DNA from 2 places in the Blautia faecis genome. Region 2 is predicted to be linked to the other one. Evidence: predicted binding sites of a transcription regulator. Region 2 holds the regulator's gene; the other holds the start of a gene.
What was found. The regulator HrcA, encoded in region 2, represses chaperone genes, less so after heat shock. The targets are predictions, from matches to a motif close to TGTTAGCACTCNNNNNNNNNGAGTGCTAACA.
Positions count from the first base shown of each region.

Region 1: the regulator HrcA is predicted to act here: its motif matches at 1,797-1,827, upstream of PGQ38_RS01035 (Hsp20/alpha crystallin family protein).

Region 1 is NZ_JAQDKY010000001.1:263,448-266,878, reverse strand. It holds gene PGQ38_RS01045 (ATP-binding protein) at 1-243, shown strand, start outside; gene PGQ38_RS01040 (ATP-binding protein) at 410-1,615, shown strand; gene PGQ38_RS01035 (Hsp20/alpha crystallin family protein) at 1,961-2,428, shown strand; gene greA (transcription elongation factor GreA) at 2,823-3,305, shown strand; gene lysS (lysine--tRNA ligase) at 3,318-3,431, shown strand, end outside.
Region 2 is NZ_JAQDKY010000010.1:78,017-81,447, forward strand. It holds gene PGQ38_RS07115 (LOG family protein) at 1-340, shown strand, start outside; gene hrcA (heat-inducible transcriptional repressor HrcA) at 785-1,825, shown strand; gene grpE (nucleotide exchange factor GrpE) at 1,854-2,504, shown strand; gene dnaK (molecular chaperone DnaK) at 2,620-3,431, shown strand, end outside.

The DNA of each region.
Region 1 (3,431 bases), on a different contig from region 2:
GGAACCTTTGATGCCATATTGATGGATGTCATGATGCCTGTTATGGATGGTATCGCAGCAACAAAAGCCATACGTGCTATGGACAGGGCGGATGCAAAAACAGTTCCGATCATTGCAATGACTGCAAATGCATTTGAGGAAGATGCAAAAAGATGTCTCGCAGCCGGCATGACCGCACATCTGGCAAAACCATTCCAGATAGAAGATGTGGAAAAGGCCATTGTGGAGTGCTGTGGAAAGTAATGCCATCTGCAAGATCTATTGCCATCAGTAAATTATCAGAAGCAGCTAGTAAGTTGATTTTTGTTCCAATAAAAATAAAAAATCAATAGTTTTGGGACTACAATCCTAAAACTATTGATTTTTTTGTTGCTTTTGGAATATAATTAGTAAAGAAAGGAGCATTATTATGATTATAGAAAGAAAAGAATATTTAGAAAAACTGATAGCCTGGAAAGATAAGCAGTTGATTAAAATTGTTACAGGTGTACGACGTTGTGGAAAATCTATGCTTCTGGAAATTTATCGCAATTATTTAAAAGAGCATGGGATTGAGGAAGAACAGATTATTTCTATTAATTTTGAAGATCTTGATTATGAAGAACTGACAGATTACAGGAAATTATATAAATATTTAAAGGAACGTCTGCTTGATGGAAAAATGACATATATTTTCCTTGATGAAATTCAGAATGTAACAGATTTTCCGAAAGTGTTGGACAGTCTTTATATTAAAAAAAACATAGATATTTATGTGACTGGTTCCAATGCATATATGTTGTCCAGTGAGATTGCAACTATGATTTCAGGAAGATATATTCAGATTGAAATGTTGCCGTTGTCTTTTAAGGAATATATGGAGAGTACTGGCAGTATGAATGACAGAGGAATCAAATATGCTGAGTATTTGCAGAATAGTTCATTTCCGTTTACACTGGAATTAAAAAATCAGCCAGATGAGATCAGAGATTATCTGGAAGGAATCTATAATACGATTGTTGTAAAGGATATTATAAACAGAAAAAAAATTACAGATACTATGATGCTTAAGAGTGTCTTAAGATTTGTGTTTGATAATATAGGAAATCCATTGTCATCAAAAAAAATTGCAGATACGATGACCTCAGAAGGGCGAAAAATTGATACAAAAACGGTGGAAAAATATCTAGAGGCTTTTAGCGAGAGTTATATTATATATCAGGCAAAACGTTATAATATAAAGGGAAAACAATATTTAAAAACTCTTGAAAAATATTATATAGTTGATATTGGAATGAGGTATATGCTTTTAGGTTCGAGGCAGGCAGATGCAGGACATGTTCTGGAAAATATAGTCTATCTGGAATTGTTACGTCGAGGATATGAGGTGTATGTTGGAAAAATCGATTCATATGAAGTGGATTTTGTGGCACAGAATAAAAAGGGAACAGTATATTTCCAGGTGGCACTGACTGTACGAGATGAAAATACACTTTTAAGAGAATTAAGGCCATTACAGGCGATACGAGATCATTATCCAAAGATTATCTTAACAATGGATGAAGAACCAGAAGAACAATATGAGGGAATTCGACGTATTAATGCCAGAGACTGGTTATTGGGGATTGTAGACTGAGCAATGCAAATTCATGGTAATAATATATATAAACAGAAGATACATTTGTTGATAGCAGTGAAAGTGCAAGATAAGTTGCAAAAATATGTTGTTCCTTTTTATGCAGTATGTGATGGGGACTGGATGTCCGGTGGATATCCGTCTAGCACAGACCGTAGCGTTCACAAATTCTTCACAAAAATATTAGCACTCACCTATTGACAGTGCTAATAATAGGTGCTATATTACAACTAGAACAAAGGAAGGGGATAAAAAGAAAGCAAAAGCGAAAGGCTTTATGAATTCCCTACCACCCGAGTTCCAAGAAACAAGGTAAACAGCATATATAAAAAGGAGAGATGACTTATGTTAATGCCTAGTATTTTTGGAGAGAACTTATTTGATGATTTCTTTAATGATTTTCCATTCTATTATGATGATAAAGCAATGAAAGATACCGAGAAGAAGCTTTATGGCAAGAGAGCCAGCCACGTTATGAAGACTGATATTAAGGAAATGGATAACGGTTATCAGCTGGTAGTTGATCTTCCAGGATTTACCAAAGATGAGATTAAGGCTTCCCTGGAGAATGGCTATCTGACCATCAGCGCTGAGAAAGGTCTGGACAAAGATGAGCAGGAGAAAGAATCCGGTCATTATATCCGCAGGGAGCGTTACGCAGGAGCCTGCAGCAGAAGCTTTTATGTAGGCGAGGACGTACAGCAGGAGGATATTAAGGCTGAGTTTAAACATGGCATTCTGAAACTGTTTGTTCCGAAGAAAGAAGCGAAACCAGCAGTGGAAGAGAAGAAACACATTGCCATCGAAGGATAACTTTTCCCCCTTCAGAAGCATATTCTGAGAGAATAGCATAATTTAGAAGTAAGATGCCGCAGAATCACGGAAAATGGTGGTTCTGCGGCATCTTTTTTTACATTTGTTCGCTATTTTTCTGTCTTGACAATGCCTGTTGATTTAGCTATAATGGTGAAACTGTGAATATCCTAGTGAATTTGTACCCTTTTGGGTAATGAAATGTCTGCTTCTGCAGGCATTAACAATTATAAAAGTGGACTGTTTGGCGAATGAATGTTATCTGTGGTTGGTATATTTCTGCAGCTTTTTGTTCAGGACTTTTATAGTAATGGAATTTTCCGGGAGAAACAGCATATAAGAAATGTATGATACGGGGCGACAAGCCGCCGGAATGAAAGGGAGTAAGGCTATAATGGAAGAAAAGAAGAACTTACTAACCTATGCAGGACTTAAAAAACTGGAAGAAGAGCTGCATGATTTAAAGGTAGTAAAAAGAAAAGAAGTAGCAGGTAAGATCAAAGAGGCAAGAGAGCAGGGAGACCTGTCCGAGAATGCAGAGTACGATGCAGCTAAAGATGAGCAGAGAGATATCGAAGCGCGTATTGAAGAAATTGAGAAAATCCTGAAGAACGCTGAGGTTGTAGTTGAGGACGAAGTAGATCTTGACAAGATCAGCGTAGGATGTAAAGTAAGAGTACATGACTTCGAGTTTGACGAAGATATAGAACTGAAGCTGGTTGGCTCCACAGAGGCAAACAGCCTGGAAGGCAAGATTTCTAATGAATCTCCTGTAGGAAAGGCTCTTATGGGCGCACACACAGGTGATATTGTAGAAGTAGAGCTGCCATCCGGTATCATGAAGTACAAAGTGCTGGAAATCCAGCGTAATATTTAAGGAGGCACAAAAGTGGCAGAACAGAAGAATCAGGATCTGAATCAGCTTCTGAAAATCCGCCGTGATAAACTGGCAGAGCTTCAGGCGAATGGCAAGGATCCATTTCAGATAACAAAATTTAATCAG
Region 2 (3,431 bases):
CCAGCCTGGAGTTCTGTATGAGAAATGCACGGAATTTATTTTCACAGAGAATATGAGAGAGCGCAAAAAACTTCTGGAAGAAAAATCAGATGCTACGATCGTAGCACCTGGCGGAATTGGTACCTACGAGGAATTTTTTGAGATTTTTACCTTGAAAAGCCTGAAACGTATTGACCGCCCAATTGTGCTGTATAACATTGACGGATATTATGACAAGATGAAAGCATTGCTGGAGTACACAGCAGAAGAGAAATTCATGGATTTTTCCGTGCTGGATATGGTAGTCTTTCTGGATGAGCCGACAGCAGTTCTTGACTATCTGGAAAATTATAAAAAATAGAGGCTGCTATTCAGCAGGGGCTGTTTTGCGAAACATATAACTGTGAAGGTGCTGAACAGTTACAAAACGGACATGTCGCCTATGGGCGGTATTCCTATATAGGAAAGAAGATGCCAGGGAAAATTTTCTCAAGGCATCTTTTTCATTTATGCGGCAGCAAACATAAGACTGCGTTGGCAGATACCTGATAGTATCCTTGCTGTCCAAAAAAAGTATTGCAGTAAGGAGAATTTAGCCAGAATGGTAAAGTATAGGGTAAAAACTATCAAAAAAGATGAAAAAAATTTGTAAAAAATATTGACAAAAGGAATACTGAGGTGTATCTTAAGAGCATAGATGTTAGCACTCCTAAATAATGAGTGCTAACAAAAGGAATTCGAAGAAGCCAGACGGAAATCAGAATCAGGTTTGACCGTCTGCTTTTCAGGAAGGAGCAGATATTTCATGGATGAAGTATTAGATGAGCGCAAACGGAAAATACTGAAAGCAATCATCAAAACTTATATGGAAACAGGCGAGCCTGTAGGTTCCAGAACTATTTCCAAATATCCGGATCTGAATGTCAGCTCTGCTACTATCCGAAATGAGATGTCCGACCTGACGGATATGGGCTACATCGTACAGCCCCACACCTCAGCCGGAAGAATTCCATCAGATAAAGGCTATCGCCTTTATGTAGATGAGCTTACCAGGGAGAAGGAAGCCGAGATCGCAGAAATCCGTGATCTGATGATTGAGAAGTCAGATAAGATGGATAAGGTGCTCAAGCAGGTGGCGAAGGTTCTTGCCACGAATACCAATTATGCGGCTATGGTTGCGGTTCCCCAGTATAAGGGAAGCACCCTGAAGTTCATTCAGCTTTCACGAGTCAATGAGCGGCAGCTGATTGCCGTAGTTGTATGTGAGGGTAATGTCATTCGGAACCAGATCATTAATATTGATGAGGAGATGGATGACCAGACGATCCTGAAGCTGAATCTTCTTCTTAACACGAACCTGAACGGTGTACCCATCCAGGACATTAATCTGGGCATGATCGCCAGATTGAAAGAACAGGCGGGAAGCCACAGCGGTGTGGTTGCAGATGTGCTGGACGCAGTTGCAGCTACGATTCACGTGGACGAAGAAGATATGAAAGTATATACATCGGGAGCAACCAACATATTTAAGTATCCAGAGCTTGCAGATACATCCAGAGCCAGTGAGCTGATTTCCACTTTCGAGGATAAGCAGGAACTTGCGGATATGGTCCGTGAGGAAATGGGAGATCCGGAGAACACAGGAGTTCAGGTATACATCGGGGATGAAGTTCCGGTACGTACCATGAAAGACTGCAGTGTGGTCACAGCTACTTACGAGTTGGGAGATGGAATGCGTGGAACTATTGGAATCATCGGTCCCAAGCGAATGGATTACGAGAATGTAGTGGACAGCTTAAAGAAATTAAAAGTCCAGCTTGACGAAATGGTAAATAAGAAAACCTAGAAAGGCGGTTGAAAGCGTGTCAGAAGAAATGAATAAAGAAGCCGAAGTACAGGAAGAAGCAGTTGACATTCCGGTAACAGACGGAAGCGAAGAAGAGGCAGCAGATACAGCCCAGACAGCAGAAGAGGAGACTTCCGAAGAACCAGCACAGACAGAAGAAACTGAGCAGTCAGATCAGGAAGCCGAATCTCAGAAGGAACCGGAAACCAAGACAAAAACTTCTTTCTTCGGCAAGAAGAAAAAAGAGAAAGATAAATTTGAACAGCAGGTCGAGGAGCTTACAGACAGACTGAAGCGCAGCATGGCTGAATTTGATAACTACCGTAAAAGAACGGAGAAAGAGAAATCCAGCATGTACATCATCGGCGCCAGGGACATCGTTGAAAAAATGCTTCCGATCGTGGATAACTTCGAAAGAGGTCTTGCACAGGCACCGGAGGATGATCCATTTGCAGAAGGCATGAAGATGATCTACAAGCAGATGATGACAGCTTTTGATGAGATGGGTGTGAAGCCAATCGAAGCTGTAGGTAAGGAATTTGATCCGAATCTGCATAATGCAGTGATGCATGTGGAGGACGAATCCGTTGGCGAGAACATCGTCGTAGAGGAATTTCAGAAGGGATATACCTACAAGGATTTCGTTGTAAGACACAGTATGGTAAAAGTTGCTAATTAACAGAAAGCAGCTTGGAGAATCAAACTTCATCGACATTTTCTAAAAACAAAGTATAAATGTTACTGTTCGTGTAATGGACAGCAACCATGAATTTTTAAACAGGAGGAAAATTATCATGGGAAAAATCATTGGTATTGACTTAGGTACAACAAACAGCTGTGTAGCTGTTATGGAAGGTGGACAGCCAACCGTTATCGCAAATACAGAAGGATCCAGAACAACACCATCTGTTGTAGCATTCACAAAGACAGGTGAGCGTCTGGTAGGTGAGCCTGCAAAACGTCAGGCAGTAACAAACGCAGAGAAAACAATCTCTTCCATCAAGAGAGAGATGGGTACAGATTACCGTGTAACAATTGATGATAAGAAATATTCCCCACAGGAAATTTCCGCTATGATTCTTCAGAAACTGAAAAAAGACGCTGAAGGATACCTTGGAGAGTCTGTTACAGAAGCAGTTATCACTGTTCCGGCATATTTCAATGATGCTCAGCGTCAGGCAACCAAGGATGCTGGTAAGATTGCAGGTCTCGATGTAAAACGTATCATCAACGAGCCTACAGCAGCAGCTCTTGCATATGGTCTTGACAATGAGAAAGAGCAGAAGATCATGGTTTATGACCTTGGTGGTGGTACATTCGATGTTTCCATTATTGAGATTGGTGATGGCGTTATCGAAGTTCTGGCAACAGCTGGTAACAACCGTCTTGGTGGTGATGACTTTGACCAGAGAATTACAGACTATATGCTTTCTGAGTTCAAGAGAACAGAGGGCGTTGACTTAAGCAACGATAAGATGGCTCTTCAGAGACTGAAAGAAGCTGCTGAGAAAGCTAAGAAAGAGCTTTCTTCCGCAACAACAACCAATATCAACCTGCCATTCATCACAGCAACAGCTGAAGGACCGAAGCATTTTGATATGAACCT